4 regions of the uncultured Acetobacterium sp. genome follow, and region 1 is predicted to be linked to each of the others. Evidence: riboswitches for the same ligand, from Rfam matches in the RefSeq annotation. Region 1 holds a riboswitch; each other region holds the start of a gene.
The links. Region 1 has a riboswitch for cobalamin ahead of QZ998_RS15295 (class I SAM-dependent methyltransferase). Riboswitches for the same ligand answer to the same signal wherever they lie in the genome.

Region 1 (4,359 bases):
CACTCTTTTCTCCTTCGTTTTTTAAATTGGAACCACAACTGCACGGTTGTTAAGCTGTTCAACCGATACGTCTACCCCGTATACCTGTTTTATGTTTGCTTCGGTAATAACCTCCTGTCCGCCGGCAGCATAGATAGCCCCGTTTTTTAATAAGATATACTGATCGGCAAAACGCAATGCCAAATTCAGATCATGAATGGTCACCACTGCGGTGATGTTTTTAAGACTGGCAATTTCCTTGATCAGTTGGAGCACCTCCAATTGATTTTTTAGATCCAGGCTGCTAGTCGGCTCATCCAGCATCAGCACATCGGTTTCCTGGGCCAGTGCCCGACCGATTAACACCTTCTGATATTCCCCGCCACTTAACTCATCGACATTTTTCAATGCGAATTTTTCCAGATTTAACATCTTAATGGTTTCGTTTACAATATTCAGATCCTTCTTGCCTACATCCCATTTGATATAAGGTTTTCTACCAATCAGAATCGAATCAAAAACTGTCGTGGTTGTACTTTGATTACTCTGCGAAACATAGGCTACTTTCTGAGCCAGTTCAATCTGCTTAAAGCCCTTGATATTTTCCTGATCGATTAAAACGTTCCCTCCCTGAGGCTTCAAAATTTTATTAATACACTTAAGCAGGGTCGATTTTCCGGCTCCATTTGTTCCTAGTATCGCCAGACATTGCCCTCGCTTCATCGAAAAAGAGATCCCTTTTAAGACGTTTTGACAGGGATAGTCAAAAGCCAATCCTTCAACTTGTAAATTCAATGACGTTTACCTCCTTTAAGTAAGAGATACAAAAACAGCGGTGCTCCCAGAAACGATGTCACTGCTCCCACCGGCAGTATAATGGGGGAAATAATGGTTCGGGCAAAGGTATCCGAGACCAACAATAAAAGTGCCCCCATTAGGGCAGAAATGGGAATCAGAAAGCGATGATCCCCGCCGATTAAGCGTCGCACCATCTGTGGAGCCACCAAACCAATAAACCCGATCACACCAAGAAATGACACCGTCACTGCGGTAATCATCGATGACACCAGCATCCCGCCAAACCGGGTTTGCTCGACATTAACCCCCAGGCTTTTAGCGGCATCGGCACCCGTATCAAGGGCATTATAATCCCAACGCTTCATCATAAAGTAGATCATCGAAAGACCCACCACTACAGCCAAAATATAAACCTCCGTCCAGCCAGCCCGACCGAGGTCGCCAAAAGTCCAGAAGACAGCGGCAGCAATCTGCACCGATTCAGCAAAATACTGAATCAAGGTGGTTCCTGCTCCAAAAAGAGAGCTTAGCGCCACCCCGGCCAAGACGATCGATTCCGGTGAAAAACTGCGCATTCGAGCTAGCAGCAGAATCACCATGGTGGCTCCCATAGAAAAGACAAAGGCGAAAATCGTTACCAGATACGGGTTATTGACAATAATCGGTTGAGCTGCTGAACTTTGCATGGTACCAGCACCCAATACAATAATAGCAATGTTGGCACCAAAGGCGGCCGCACTGGAAATTCCCAAGGTAGAGGGCGATGCCAACGGATTTCTTAAGTTATTTTGCATCACACATCCGGCCACCGCCAAACCAGCGCCGGCAATGACCGCGGCCAGAACTCGAGGCAAACGAATCCGCCATACCACTACACTGGAAATTTCGGTGCCGATACGCATCAGGGTTTTGATAATGTCGGTGGGGTCCAGTTCGATGGCTCCGCTATTCATCGCAAAAATCGCTACCACCAGCAACAAAGTGCAAAGAATGAGAATCAGCATGATTTTTTTACTGGTAAATTTCTGGTATAATTCGAGGCTGTCGCCCTCCACCTCAATCACAGCACTTGGTTTTTTTAGCATCTTTATCTCCCGTTTATTTGATCAGCCTGAACCGACCACAACAATTGACCGCTTTTGGAATAGTTGACATCTTTGATCTGTCCGGCTTCGCTTTTCTTCTTAAGATACTCGCGAATCGCCTGTTTGGTTTGCTCATCGGTAGCTCTTAACATATGGGTATAATAATTGGCAGCTTTCTCCAGTTCCCAAACACTTTCCCGCTGATTCTCGCTGTGTCTAAACTCCGCAAAATAGCCCATATCCCAGAGAATATTAAAGGCATAATATAAGGTGTTCCGGTAATCTGCGGCGCGGTTTTCTTTATGCAGAGCCACTCGTAATTCATTTCCAATTTTATCTTCTTTGATCAGGTGTCCACTCATAAAACAATAGCCTTTAGAGGCCTGATTCATTTTTCTTAATTCTTCCGGGCCACTAATGGCTGGGCTCATGGAAGCAAAAACCAGATCAAAATAGCCTTCCCATCCTTCGGCAGCCAGATCCGCTGTCTCCCAGGGCAGTACCTTGAAGGTAAAATGATCGACATTTAAACTAGCGGTGTTCTCCTTGGTAAAATCGATCATATTGGGCGAAATATCAATTCCCACGACCTCACAACCGATTCTTAGGAATTCTTTGGAATAGCGACCAGCACCGCAGCCGATGTCAAGCACTCTGGCTCCCGGAAAAATGGCTCCCTTGCTTTTTAAAAGCAGCAGCACCGGATCGTCAACCATTTCCCTCTTCCCAATTTCATTAAATTCCGATGCCCGATCGTCCCAAAATTGCTTGCTCTCATTTAAATCCGTCTTTTTCTTACTATCAATCCATTTTTCCTCAAAGTTCATCACTTCTCCTTTTTTTGTTTTATAATTTTTACTAACCTATTTTTTAATTGCCCACTTTGAACACATAAAAAAAAGAGCTTCTTTTATAAATAAAAGAAACCCTTCCCATCTCAAGGTATTCCAAATCAAGCTACCAATCGTCCCCTGGTATTATCTCTATATCAAGGCAGGTCTCCTGACTAACAGTTCATCCTATTCTCACCTTCCCAGGCTTTAGCCCAGTGGTTTATTAAGAATTCGTCCCTGTTCACAGTGGTGGGTCCGTGCTTTTTAAGCTTCCCTATTCTCCGATCGTTATGATCGGCACCTTGAATTATTCACTTTTTGATGTCGATTATAGTCCGCATTTAGATAAATTCGTTATGCCAAACTAAAACCTAATTTAAATTTTATTCGTGTCATCAAACACTTTTTATTTTTTTGACATAATACCATTATAATTCTTTGATGTCAACTACAAAACGCTATATCCTGATCTGTTTATAAGAACTTTATTTGTGAAAAATCAATACAACCATCGTCGCTGACCATTTTTGAATCGGCGTGAACATATTCAATTTTTCCGACAAACATTTCATGCGAACCGGTGACAATGGAGTCTACAATCGTGCATTCAATATTAACCGGGCAATCCGATAAAATTGGAGCATTGACAAATTTAGCTTCTTCTAGATTGACCTTCATCACGGCCAGCTTATCCTCGTCCCGTTTGCTGTGACTGCCCAGATATTTAAAGGTTTCTTCATAGGCCTGATCAACTAGATTCACCACAAAACAACCGGATTCTTTGATCAAATGATACGAATACCGGGAGGGGACAATCCCGACCATAACCATCGGCGGATCATAACTGCAGTTTCCGCAATAGCCAACCGCCAGGGCATTGTTTTCGCCATTTAAGCCCCGACAGGATACCAACACCTTGGCCATTGGATTCAAACACGACTTCATATTTCCTTTTGCTTTACTCATAAATTCTCCTCGTTTTTTTACTTTTAAAGACTAACTCGACTGCCGGTAGCCAGATAGTTGACCTGTTCTCCCAGCATCGTTCTTAGAATTTGATAGGGCTCTTTCCCAGTACAATGGCAGGTGTAATAAACTGCCTCTGTCTTTTTAAGGGCGTTGCCAATTTCCTCAATCAATTCTTTTGCCTCCGGTTTTTTTTGGGAGCGATTATAAAGATGAAAGCCGCCAATGACAACCGTCGGCTGCAGATCGTAGTTTATCGCCATATGATCAAGAATATTGACAATGCCCCGATGGGCACAGCCTGCCACCAACACCAGCTGATTTTTTTCGCGGATGATCAGGTTCTGTTCATGACAAAAATCATCTGCCATCAGTTGCCCATCTTTTTCCATCAGCAGGTCAGCGTTGGCGGTGGAGCGGCAGCGTTGACCCTGAACATTTGCAAAAATACATAATTCATCATCAATCACGAAATCATTCGCCAAAAAGATAAAGCGCGGGTTGCAAAACAGTTCCTGATCCAAGCCAATATAAGCCTGACCATTTGCACGTTTAGAAAAATGATTTTCAAATGCTTGACCATTGAGATAGATAGCCGCCTTGTCATTGATCTCCATAAATGTTTTTAAACCGCCGCCATGATCATAATGGCCATGGCTGATGATCAGGGTATCCACTTCTGAAAGGTCAACCCCCAG
Region 2 (4,359 bases), on a different contig from region 1:
TTTAAGGCATAGAGAAGCATCTTAATTGATAACCTTTTCTTCCAGAATAGCTAAGGTTGCCAGTCCCTGAATGCCATCCCGATTCTGATACTTAACCCAGCTTTTCAATTTTTCCCAGGCCGCACCGTTATGAATCAGTTCTAGTGCCATTTCATAACCTTCGCGAATACTTGGCGATTTGTCTCTTAAATAAAGAATCAGACCGGCATTTAAGGCAACAATATCTTCGCGGGTTTTTGTTTCTAGCCCCTTTAAAAGCCGAACGATACACAAAGCAGACGCTTCGACCGAGTCAAATGTGCGGATTTCATCCACAATTCCCGGAGTTATCAACATATCCTGTGGATTAAATGAATAGTTTTCCACAGTACCATCTTCTTTCAGCTCGGCAAGATAGGTGGTTCCGATGGTTGACGCCTCATCAATCGATTGGTCGCCAACTTCGCCATAGACAACAATGGCTCGTTTATAACCAATCTCCGCCATGATCTGAGGCACAAAGGCCAACATTTCTTTCGAGTAAACCCCTCTAACCCCATACTGAGGCAGTGCCGGATTAGCCAACGAGGCCGAAATATTTAGCACACTGCCAAATGAAATCTGCGATAAAACCCGTCCCAGCGCCACCGGATGAACTTCCGGACTCATCCCGTTAAAGATCCCAATACCAGCTTGTTCAATACTTTCTTTAACCAATTCCACTTTGGAATCCATGTCGATCCCCAATGCTTCCAGTACATCGATGGTTCCGCATACCGAGGTCAAGGCCCGAGAACCATGTTTGGCCATCGGAATGCCGGCCGCGGCTGCGATAATCGATGCAGCAGTGCTGATATTAAAGGTTTTAAAACTATCCATCCCCGTGCCGCAGTTATCCACAATCGGAAACTCGGTGACCGGTTCTACCTTGAAGGTATCAACCTCGTAAATGGCTTCAAAGCTTCCAGCCACTTCCTCTGGTGTCGGCCCTTTAGCACTAAGTGCCGCTAAAAAAGCGCCCTGTTGCATGGCTGTTTGTTTATCACTTAAAATTTCCATAAACATTTGCTTGGAATTATCTTTAGATAGGTTTTCTTTATTGATTAGCTTCGTAATCACCTGCCCATAATCTTTGCTACTGATTGTTTTTTCCATTTTTTTCTCCTTGTTTTTTAACTATTTATTCATCACGACAATCGTTGAATAGCCATCACCATTTCTTAGATAATCCATTCCCGTCGCCAGATCTTCTAGCTCAACCCGACGCGAAATCAGCGGTTTTACATATACTTTTTTTGATTCCAGAAAGGCCTTGGCCTTGCGGCTATGTCCAACACTACAGCCATATGATCCAACCACTGAAATTTCCTTATAATGAATCTGGTTGATATCCGGGTAAGCATCCTGACCCTTGGTAATACCACTAAAATACCCCAAAGTTCCTCTTTTGCGTAAAATCTGCACGGCCAGATCCAAAGCCGCTGGTTCCGGGCAGCAGGGAATAACCACATCGACGCCCCGATTATTGGTGCAACGTTTGAGCTGGTTTAACAGGTCCGGCTCACGACCACTAAAAACAGCATCAAAGCCAAGCGCTTTGCCACGGTTGCGGCGACCCTCATTTTCTTCAATCAGGATCACCTTAGTGACCCGCTCTGCTTTGGCAAGGAATAAGTTTAGCAGACCAAGGCGCCCTCCGCCAATAATCACCAACACCGAATCGTAATTCATTTTTAGACGATCCTGAATATTAACACAGCAGGCCAGCGGTTCTATAAAGGTTATTTCTTCATAGGTTAAATATTTACTATTGATCAGATTGACGACCTTGGATCTTAGGGCTTTCTGATCAATTTTAATTATCTCCTGAAATCCGCCATCAAAATTAAAGCCCATAATTTTGATCTGATCGCAAAGATTATCCTGACCTTTTTTACAATATTGGCACTTACCGCAGGAAATTCCCGGATGAATGTGAACCCGCTGCCCCACCCTATGACGAGCAACCTGGCTACCTTTTGCAATAATTTCTCCGGCAATTTCATGTCCCAATACTCTGGGATAAACAAGATCCCGTTGCCCTACCGTCGCGCATTTTAAATCGGTTCGGCAAATATTGCAAGCTCTGACCCGTACCAACAGCTCGCTGGCACCGCAAACCGGCATTTCCAACTCTCTCAGAACTAATTCTCCCGGCTTTTCTAAAACAACTGCTTTCACTCTATCTCCACCCCATCACTTACTTATCTGACAAGCTTTTATAAAAGCTGTCTAACGTATCTTTTGACAAAAAAAAGCCACGCTAATAAAGCGCAGACTTTCCACATCTCTCAACATCTAATTCTCAGGCAGGTCTTCTGACTTATGATCATCACCTCTGTCGCCTTCCCATTTTTTAAACAGTGGCATCGTGACAGAAATTCCCAATTTACAGCGGCGGGCCCGTATAAGCTTTTCACTTATTTTCCTATTCTCCCCAAGGGGCACCTGAAAACGATTATTAAATTTTGATTTATTATATCATAAGTCCGATCCCGGATAAAACACATTTTAGGCAACATCTGCTAAAGATTTTCCAAGATAATTGGCTTTTATGGTTGTGATTCTTGGTTCGATACAACTGCTTCATCCATGCATATCTCCATCCCCGCTTCATTACTGGAGCTTTCAAAGATAATATCTCCCTGATTATTTGTCAAACGCACCCAAACTTTGGCGGTGATGCTCTCAATTATCTCGCGATCCATCAGGCCATCCAATGGCGCCCGAAGCCGACCGCCGCCGGCCATCTGAGCACTAAAAGCTAGCGACCCATTTGGCCCTTCTAACTCTCCGGCACAGGTTCCCTTTTCGGTATCAACCTCCCATTTTTCAACCCGCGAAAAATTATAGGTCGCAAAACGCCGGGTAATCGCTTTGAAGTCAGTAAAATAGGCAAAGAAACCGGGGAATTCAAATCCCAAAAAAGGAATATTGGCTCGGGAAAAGACAAAAGAAGCATTTCCATCTTCAAAATGGCTGGCCTGAAGCCAGAGGTAGGTTTTGGGAAACGAGCGACCGTAGTCTTTTTCGATATAACCGACGCCGCCATTAAAATCCAGAATCTCACCATCAAGCTCAATCACGCCCTTAATCTCATGGTATAAATGGATGATGGCATGGTAACACTCCATAAAGGGAATTATTCCAAATGGCCCCATAATCCCAGGATGCTTTGCTCCCCTGGGAAAAGGATGGATTTGCTCAAAGGTCAGCCGTCCTTTGATACTGCCCTCCCTTGTCTCGACATTTAAAGACAGACCCTCGGCATTAAAGCTATTATTCTCTATTTCGACATCAAACCGGTTTGATCTGGCTTTAAATTCTGAATAGGAGAAATGATGATACCATGTCTTACCATTTACAGCATTGATTACTTGGATAAATGCCTGTTTTTCGCCCTGGGGATCAATGGCCATTCCCGGAATAATAGCAATGGCATGTTTGCGATCCGCACTGATACATTTAAAATACCAGCCTTCAAAATAGCGTCGCCGCTTGTTTTTACCCTGAAAAAACGCTTGCTTGATCATCATTACGCTCCTTTCAAATACCTCAGTTTTTGCTATACCCCTAAGTACCTGGACTCACTGAAATTTAAAAAAAATTAACACCAGCGCGGCGGCCAGCAAGGAGCTGGCAAAATTAACAAAATCATTGTTGACAAAGGCTAGCCCGCTATACAAGCGGTTGGGTTTGTTATTATCGCTGGGTTTTTCGGTCAACTGTCCGGTTTCATGGCTGATATACTTGGCCTGGATGGCAGCGCCCAGCAAACTATCAATGATTGACCCCAACAGACCGCCAATGGTAATAACACCGATTTGCATCCATAAAAGCATCCCGCTATTTCCGGCGGCAAATTGAAAAAGGCCATAGGTCAATGCTACCACCGCCGAACCACCCAGCGAAGCCAGTAGACCCAGCCCACTAACCCCACCGGATAATCCCGGATTAACCGGTTTTAGAGTGATTAGCGAAACCGGCGGCTTACGGCTGAGAATGCCGATTTCCGAAGCCCAGGTATCGGCATTACAGGCCGCAAATGAAGCCGCCACCGCGACCAGATAGGCCGGATTCTGAGAGTAGGCAAAGGGCACCGCCATAATCAGTGCCGCTCCGCCATTGGCACCGACCTGAACAATATCCCGGGCGCCGGACTTGGCATGAATCCTGGTCTCAATGGGATCTTTAAGACTGGCTTTGAAACGCGACAAAAAGGTCGAACTTAAAAAGAATACCATCAATAAAATAAAAAATAAGGGGCCGCCCGCCAGATATAAGGCTACCGCTAAAAAAAAGGCTCCCCAAGCCGCTGAAGGTCTTAACGATTTTCGCCAG
Region 3 (4,359 bases), on a different contig from region 1:
CTTTTTTCATCACGCCGGCAATCTGCATCACCGGGGTGGTATAAATCAAAAAAAGCATGCAGGAAACGCCTGACATCGCTCTACAAAAAACCAGACTGGCCAGCACCAAGTTGGCGGTGGTGATGCCGATGGTAAACTGGAAAAAATTAAATGCCACTAAATAGTCACCGCCCCCTTTGGAAATGGTGAATAATAATGCCAGCGCTCCGGGGATAATAAAGATCGAATCAAAAATCAGTGTATGGAGATAAATACGTCCGGGAATTTTTGCCCACAGCAGGGTGCAAGCCACCATAACACCAAAAACCCCTGCCATATACAGGGGTTCACTGATAAAAAAGACCGAAAGGAGCATGATTAATGAAACCACTACCTTAACAGTAGGATTGGCATTGCTAAGTTTATTGGTATGCGCAAAACGATCAATCATGGTAGTCTCCTTCTTCGATGCTGTTAATATTGATATCAGTCACCGGGCTTCAGGTTGGTGACAAACTCCCCTACCGACCAATGACCAAGGGGTCAAACCCTTGTTAATCTGTTTTCATTATTTACGCCGATTTCTCGGCCTTTTCATTTTTTCCCGATTTTTTATAAAGATAGAAAAAGCAGATTCCCAACCCGCCAACGCCTAGGATCTGTTGGAAAAGGAATAGGTTTTCTTCCATCTCGCCGGGATCAAACAAGCTTTCAAACCAGGGCACATAATTTTGATCGATTGTGGTGATGGCCGTTCCGGCGGCGTCATCGGCACCCGCAAACTCGGCCTCTGGCAAGGCAATCTGAGGAATAATAATCAGTGCTCCAATTAGCATAACCAGAATGATTTTAGTTGTCAGCGAGAGTTTCATTTGAAATAATCCCCTTTTCTTTATATTGGTAGATGGCATTGACCACCAGTACGGTTAAAATACCTTCGATGATTGCCAGCGGTATCTGGGTAATGGCAAAAATACTTAAAAATTTAGCAACCGATGCCGTCATCCCACCAACCGGATCCGGGAAGGCCAGACCTAACTGGATCGATGTTGTTATATAGGTCACCAGATCAGCGATACAAGCTGCTAAAAAAACGGTTAGTGCTTTGGGGACATTGAGCTTTGACAACCCTTTATAGATTCCGTAAGCAACAAAAGATCCCACTATTGCCATTGAAAAGACATTGGCTCCCAGCGTAGTCAACCCGCCATGAGCCAGCAAAAGCGCCTGAAATAACAGCGCGATGGTACCAACCACAACGGTAGCAAAAGGACCCAGGACAATGGCACCCAAACCGATCCCGGTCATATGCGAGGAACTGCCGGTTACCGAAGGTAATTTAAAAGCTGATAAGGCAAAGGTGAAGGCGGTTGCAATCGCCAATAAAACTTTTTGCTCAGGCTTGTCTTTAAATATTTTTCCGACCTGATATAATCCGAAAGCGATAAACGGCAGTGATAATACCCACCAGAAGACCGCCCAGCCAATCGGCAGAAAGCCTTCCATAATATGCATGGCGTTGACCGGTTGAGCAGCCAAAAGGACCATTAAAAATACAATTCCAACAAATGTCATGTTTCTTTTTGTGTTTTTTGTTCTTTTCATTTTTACCTCCATTTTTTATATCAACCAGTAAAAAAGAGGGCTTCACACAGCCCATTTCAATGGACACACTAAAAGCCGATAGTTTTATGTACTCAAATCAAAGATAACTGCAAGTATTTCTTTGAACGTTCGGATTTGCTAGCTTGCGTAACGCATTCACTGAATCCACTACTGCCCGAAAAAAAAACCTTTCACCCACATTATGATGGGAAAAAAGGTTTTATCATTACACGTTTCCATTCATTCTATCACGCAATATCATAGAATCAACTTTTGTTAATGTTACTAACTTCCCTTTTCCCTGGAAGGACACTTTAGCACATCATTTTAGTAGGTTTCCTGACTTATAGCTTTTATTCTCCTCGCCTTCCCAGACAAAACGTGCCCAGTGACATATTAAGGAGACATAACTAATTACAGTGACCGGATCGTTCTGGATTCTAACCAGATTCCCTCAATGAATTTATTCATCCTAAATGATTTTTTACATCTCTTATTTAATTGTGTTTATATTATAACACGGATATGATAAATGTACAGGTTTTTTTAGGCGCTTTAAGGCTAAAAATTAGCTTCTTTAAATAGTAACTGGTTAAGTATTTATTAAATTTGCACGACTTTCTATCGCAATCAAGCTTGTAAAATGCTACAATAGATCAAATGTCTGTAATCCTTTAAACCGAAGAGGTATTGTGATGGATAAACTTAAATTCAAACGAACTGTGCCTGCTGTATTTGAACGATTAAACGCCGCCGATGATCCTTCCCTGATATTGTATTATCAAAATATTTTAAGCTGCATGCTGGCATCACCGCTATTATTTCTTGGCGCAATTGCGAATGTCATTATCGTTTATTTTTTTTGGTCTGGAAATCTAACCGAGGTGCTGACCAACAGCGCCATTTTTCTGCTGCTTGGCTTAACCTTTGAAACGATTTCCCGAAAAGAATTAAACAGTGATTCATTTGATCACCTGATTTCGCTCTCCCAATCGACCTGTCTGGCTTTTATCGTGATCCGATACTATCACATCATTGGCCCGGCAGTATGGACTGCTGCTTTTGTGATGATCATCCTTGCCATGATGCGACTAAAAATAACAATGCTGTATTATATTACGGCGACAACTTTTATCTGTGGATTATATGTGACCTTTCTCCTGCCTGTTGATGGATTTCGCTTTGCCCCGGTTTATTTTCTGATTCAGAATATTCTGTTCGCTTTCGTGTTCAGCCTGGCTGCTGCGACCTTTCACATGACCCAGCTTCGATATGACAAAGCGATGAAGCGACTAAATGCGGTGATTACTCAGAAAGAAAAAATTGCCGGCCTGTATGAAACGCTAAATCTCACCAAACAAACCCTGGCCACCCAGAATAAAGAGCTCCAGTCGTCCAATGAAGAAATAAGAAAAAACGAAGAGCGCCTTCATTTTCTCGCTTATTACGATGGCTTAACCGAACTCCCCAATCGCAAAATGATTCTGGAGCGCCTGCATCTACTGGTCAATCGATCTGATGATAAGAAGTCAATCTTTTATATTGTTTTTATCGATCTCGATAATTTTAAAAAAATCAATGATACCATGGGTCATCTTTATGGTGACGACTATTTAAAATATACCGCCAGACGCTTGAAAGAACTCGTTCATGAAGATGATTTGCTGGGTCGAATGGGTGGCGATGAGTTTGCCCTGATCATTCAACGAAATATCAAAGAAGAAGCTGCCTACAACTATGTCGAAAGCCTCCGCAATGAGCTGTGCGATAAAATAAAAACGCACTGCTCAGAATTTAAAGTCAGCGCCAGCTTCGGCATTTCGGTCTTTCCTCAGGACGGCAAAGAACCGATTGAACTACTTAAGAGCGCCGATACCTCAATGTATAAAGCCAAAGAGCTGGGGCGCAATAACATTCAGTTTTTCAGACCCGATATGAAGGAAGAGATCCTCAATAAGATCCAAATGGAATCACTGCTCTTAAAGGCTTATGAAAACAAGGAATTTTTCATCGAGTATCAGCCCCAATTCAATGCCGAAGATCATCGTATCCGCGGCTTTGAAGCCCTGATTCGCTGGAATTCCCCCCACTATGGCCGGGTTTCACCGATGGACTTTATCCCACTGGCCGAAGAAATGGGATTGATCATCGGTATCGGCCAGTGGGTATTGCTGACTGCCTGCCATAAATTTAAAGAGCTGGATAATCGTTTTGCTCAAAATCTTTGCATTTCTGTTAATGTCTCGGCCGTTCAGATCCGGGACAAAAATTTTGTGGCGATTGTTAAAAACGTTCTTGATGAAACCAACATGGATCCCAATCAATTGGAATTGGAAATAACTGAATCACTTTTTATTGACAATATTGAAGAAACGATTGAAATGCTTAATGATATCAAGGCCTTAAACGTCAGAATTTCCCTGGATGATTTCGGCACCGGATTTTCATCTCTGAGCTATCTAAGACGGCTCCCCATTGACACCTTAAAAATTGACAAGTCCTTTATCGATGATCTCTCCGATCAGGACGCTTCGATCCGCATCGTCGGCGATATCATTTCGCTCGGCCATAACCTGGATGCTCATATTGTTGCCGAAGGCATTGAAAACACCGTCCAACTGGACTATTTAAAAGCCAACAACTGCGATTGCATTCAAGGCTTTATGTTCGGTAGGCCAATGTGTTTCAAAGACGTAGAAGCTTTATTGGAAAAAAATCCCCTGAAATAGAAGACGCACAAACTAACGTACCGACCAATTTTAATCTATTGTTCGC
Region 4 (4,359 bases), on a different contig from region 1:
ATCACCAAGCAGATAAATAAAGATATGGTGAGTGTCTTTGAATATCAAAAAGTGGATAAAGTAAAGGATCACCGACAGGGCGATAAAGCTCGATGCCATAAGCAGAGCCTTGTAGTTTTTTTTCATAGATTGTCTCCAGTGTTCAAATTTATAGGACTTTTGTTTAATTATAACGCAATTTTTAAAAGAAGACTAGCGAATAGTCCGATTAGCAGAGCAAAATTGCTTGATCGATTATGAAGGTGTTTTCTGGCCAATATTTTAAATGATCTAAGAGAAGGTAGGACACCGATGAAATTTAGTATGTTTTCCTGGTTTGGTTACTTTATGCCTTTTGAAGAGCGGATAAAAATTATTGCCGATGCCGGTTTTGATGAGGCGATGATTTCCTGGGAGGATGAGCTTGAGCCCTGGGCACTAAAGAAAGAAGCATTCCCGGAGCTGGTCAGAAAGAATGGTTTGGCGATTACCAATATGCATGCTCCATTTATCGGTTACAGTGATATCTGGACGGCCTCGCGCATGGAGATTTCGCCCAAGCTTAAGATGTTCAAGGATTATTTAAAAGATTGCCAGGCTTTTGAGATTCCGGCGATGGTGATGCATACCAATGATCTCGATGCATTTACGCCGGATTTGGATAAGGGTTTGGCTTTTTTCTCCGAGCTGGCCGATGCCGCCGAGAAGTACAACGTCGATTTGGCGGTCGAAAATGTCTCGCGCCAGCATCTGTTGGTTTATCTATTAGATCAGATTGATGCCCCGCGGTTTGGGATGTGCTATGACAGCTCCCACGATTTTCTGGAAGAACAGAATTGCGGCCGGATTTTAAAGGCATATAAGCATCGGATTAAGGCGCTACATCTTTCAGATAATGACTTTTTGCAAGATCGCCACTGGATTCCCGGCGAAGGCAGCATCCCGCTGGATGCGGTGATGGCTGAGATTCAGACGGTGCCAACCATCAAAACGATTTCTTATGAGGTGCTGGCTAATGCAGTCTGGCAGGAGAAAGATCCGCTCGATTTCGCTGTGGCGGTTAAGCAGAGTCTGGCAACCAAGGATCCAGAATCACGGCAAAAATAATCAATTGAAAAGTTGCCTATTCTGTGATACACTGCCACTAATATAATAGAAAATTGATGAGGAAAGGGGTGCAAAACCCCTGCAGCCCCCGCTACTGTAATTGCTAATAAGGTTTTTGTGCCACTGTCTTATGGATGGGAAGGGAGAACCAAGGATAGGCAAGAGTCAGGACACTCATAATCATTGATATTCTTCGGTGGGAAGAACAGGATTAAACCTTTTGTTTAGTATCCAGCCTCCACAGGAAGCTGGATTTATTTTTGCAAAAAATGCAAAAAAATAAAGAAAAAGAAGGAAGAAAATGAAAAAGAAGAAGCTCAGAAGGCTATCGGCTAGTTTAATTATTTTAGCCTTGATGGTATCCTTTACTGGATGTCAACAAAGCGGCACAACAACGGATGCTAAGGGAGTTGAGACGAAAAGTGGTTCGACCAGTTATCCGGTAACAGTAACAGATAATGCCGGCAACGCCGTGACCATTGATAAAGAACCACAAAAGATTGTCTCGTTATCACCGGCAACAACCGAAATTCTGTTTGCCCTGGATCAGGGTGATAAGGTGGTAGGACGGACAAAATATTGCAACTATCCCGAAGCTGCCTTAGCAGTCACCGATGTGGGCAGCTTTAACTCACCGACCCTTGAAAAAATCATTGAGTTGTCACCAGATCTGGTGGTTGCATCTGATTTTATTTCTGATGATATCAAACAACAGCTGGAGGCGACTGGCGCTAAAGTGATAACCTTTAATGCTGCCAATATTGACGGGATTCTAAGCAATATTGTTGATACTGGGGAAGTGACCAATGCCAATGATCAGGCCAAAGCGGTCGTCGAAAAAATGGCAGCTGAGCGAGAAGCCTTAAGTGAGAAAGCACAAACAGCCAAAACCCAGAAAGTAGTATTTTTTGATATCGGAAAGTTTTACTCGGCAGGTCCCGGTTCCACCCTTGATTCCATGCTGACCGATCTAAATGCAGTGAATATTGCTGCCGATAAAACCGACCAATGGCCACAGCTCAGCACTGAAGAAATCATTGCTGACAACCCCGATGTTTATATTTCACTGTACACCACACCAGAGGAAATCAAGGCGACCCCAGGCTTTGACAAAATCAATGCGATTATCAATGATCAAGTAATCTATTTCGAATTTCTCACTTTGGAAAGTGATATGATCCAGCGGCCAGGGCCACGTATTATTGAAGGAATGGCCTTGATTGCCGAAAGTATTTATCCGGAAATTTTCACTAAATAAGAGTAAGTAAGTCTTTCTAATGGGGTGAATGCTGTTCGCCCCCTAGTTTTCTCTAGGAGAGACCCAGGGGGCGAACAGAAAAAAGGATCAATTGGAGAAATCATGAAAAACAGAGTCAAGAAATATAGTATTATCATATCCATTGCTATTTGTATCATCATTATTTATGTCTGTACTTTGTTGGGAGTGGCGTCGATTTCTTTTTGGGATGCTAATAAAATCCTGCTGAATCAGATTTTTCGGATCGATTTGGGGATGGAAAATATTAGCGCGGGAGCCATTGCCATTATTTGGAATGTGCGATTGCCGCGGATTATTCTGGCCTTTATTACCGGTGGGGTGCTGGCCATCTGTGGCGCCGCCTACCAGGGAATCTTTAAAAATCCCATGGCTGATCCTTATATTTTAGGGGTATCATCGGGGGCGGCTCTGGGAGCGACGATTGGCATTGTGATGAATTTTTCCAGCAGTTTATTTGGGATGAACGGCACCGCTATTTTAGCTTTTGTCGGATCATTTGCATCGATTTTAGTGGTTTATAATATCTCCCGAGTCGGTCGCAAGGTTCCGGTGGCGACACTGCTACTTAGCGGCATTGCCATCGGGCAAACCATTAGTGCGATCATGTATTTGCTGATGATTTTTAATCAGGAAGAAATGACCCGGATTATGTTCTGGATCATGGGCAGTTTAAACGGTAAGGGCTGGGGTCAGGTTTTAACGGTGCTACCTTATGTTATTATCGGATGTATCGTTATGCTGACCTCAGTTCGAGAATTGGATATCATGCTGTTGGGCGAGGAAACCGCGACTCAGTTGGGGGTGGATACCGAGCGTTTAAAAAAGAAAATTTTAATTACCTCATCGCTGCTGACCGCAGCAGTGGTCTCGGTTACCGGGATCATCGGGTTTGTGGGATTGGTAATACCCCATATTGTCCGCCTGGTAACTGGTCCTAAACATCGGGTTTTGATTCCTTTTTCGCTACTCTTTGGTGGAGCGTTTTTAATTCTGTGTGATACGCTGGCCCGAACGGTGGCTGGTCAGGAAATTCCCGTCGGGATTATTACCGCCGCCTTCGGCGGACCCTTTTTTGTCTATCTCTTGAGAAAACGAAAGCAGGGGGGTGTCTAAGATGAAGCGGTTAATGCCAAGAATCATGCTCGATTTTAAGGATCTGGTATCCGGTTATGGTGAAAAAGATATCTTACAAGGGTTTAACGCGACCATCTGTCAGGGTGAGTTTGTCGGATTGATCGGTCCCAACGGCACCGGGAAGTCAACCCTGTTAAAATGTTTGTCGGGACTGTTACCAGTTAAATCCGGGGTGATTACTCTGGAAGAAAAGGACAATACCAGCTATAGCCAGCGGCAGCGGGCTCAAATGATTGCGGTGGTGCCGCAGTCCTTTGATATCGACTATGATTTCACCGTTGAGGACATCGTCTTGATGGGACGCAACCCCTATCTGAGTTATCGCACCAAGGAAAGTCAGCATGATTATACGATTGTCGCCGAGGCGATGCGGGCGACCAAGACCCTCCCGTTTAGAAAGCGGCTTTATAATAATCTCAGCGGCGGCGAAAAACAGCGGGTGATTATTGCCCGGGCGATTGCCCAGGAACCCGATATCATTTTGTTGGATGAACCGACATCGGCGCTGGATATCCACCACCAGATTGAAGTGATGGAGTTAATTCGCAATCTGAATGTAAAAAAATCGATGACGGTGGTGGCTGTCCTTCATGATATTAATCTGGCGGCGCGATACTGCAACCGGCTTATTTTAATGAAGGATGGCAGGGTGGTTGTCGACGGTACCCCCAAAGAAGTGATCACTGAAAAAAATCTTAAAAAAGTCTATGAGATGAAAATGTTTATTCAGGAGAATAAACTGTTTGGAAAACCGGAGATTATTCCACTCCGGGTGATTAAAGAATCAGAAGACTACCGCAGTTTGCGGATTCATGTCATCTGCGGCGGCAACAAGGCGTCCCAGGTACTAGAAGAACTGG

Region 2: it holds a riboswitch for cobalamin, as region 1 does, so the genes downstream of both, QZ998_RS13220 (alcohol dehydrogenase catalytic domain-containing protein) here and QZ998_RS15295 (class I SAM-dependent methyltransferase) in region 1, are expected to answer to the same signal.
Region 3: it holds a riboswitch for cobalamin, as region 1 does, so the genes downstream of both, QZ998_RS06975 (energy-coupling factor ABC transporter permease) here and QZ998_RS15295 (class I SAM-dependent methyltransferase) in region 1, are expected to answer to the same signal.
Region 4: it holds a riboswitch for cobalamin, as region 1 does, so the genes downstream of both, QZ998_RS06885 (ABC transporter substrate-binding protein) here and QZ998_RS15295 (class I SAM-dependent methyltransferase) in region 1, are expected to answer to the same signal.

The regions. Positions count from the first base shown of each region.
Region 1 is NZ_CAKMJU010000124.1:16,402-20,760, forward strand. Features, by position in the region: gene QZ998_RS15280 (iron ABC transporter substrate-binding protein) at 1-3, opposite strand, end outside; gene QZ998_RS15285 (ABC transporter ATP-binding protein) at 22-774, opposite strand; gene QZ998_RS15290 (iron ABC transporter permease) at 771-1,862, opposite strand; gene QZ998_RS15295 (class I SAM-dependent methyltransferase) at 1,865-2,689, opposite strand; cobalamin riboswitch at 2,837-3,015, opposite strand; gene QZ998_RS15300 (flavin reductase family protein) at 3,170-3,661, opposite strand; gene QZ998_RS15305 (MBL fold metallo-hydrolase) at 3,685-4,359, opposite strand, start outside.
Region 2 is NZ_CAKMJU010000100.1:12,787-17,145, reverse strand. Features, by position in the region: gene trpD (anthranilate phosphoribosyltransferase) at 22-1,134, opposite strand; gene QZ998_RS13220 (alcohol dehydrogenase catalytic domain-containing protein) at 1,156-2,199, opposite strand; cobalamin riboswitch at 2,309-2,485, opposite strand; gene QZ998_RS13215 (tocopherol cyclase family protein) at 2,571-3,551, opposite strand; gene QZ998_RS13210 (DUF92 domain-containing protein) at 3,606-4,359, opposite strand, start outside.
Region 3 is NZ_CAKMJU010000034.1:56,871-61,229, reverse strand. Features, by position in the region: gene cbiQ (cobalt ECF transporter T component CbiQ) at 1-430, opposite strand, end outside; gene QZ998_RS06980 (energy-coupling factor ABC transporter substrate-binding protein) at 552-851, opposite strand; gene QZ998_RS06975 (energy-coupling factor ABC transporter permease) at 829-1,584, opposite strand; cobalamin riboswitch at 1,896-2,076, opposite strand; gene QZ998_RS06970 (EAL domain-containing protein) at 2,280-4,313, shown strand.
Region 4 is NZ_CAKMJU010000034.1:37,841-42,199, forward strand. Features, by position in the region: gene QZ998_RS06875 (hypothetical protein) at 1-126, opposite strand, end outside; gene QZ998_RS06880 (sugar phosphate isomerase/epimerase) at 292-1,086, shown strand; cobalamin riboswitch at 1,086-1,283, shown strand; gene QZ998_RS06885 (ABC transporter substrate-binding protein) at 1,388-2,344, shown strand; gene QZ998_RS06890 (iron chelate uptake ABC transporter family permease subunit) at 2,447-3,478, shown strand; gene QZ998_RS06895 (heme ABC transporter ATP-binding protein) at 3,480-4,359, shown strand, end outside.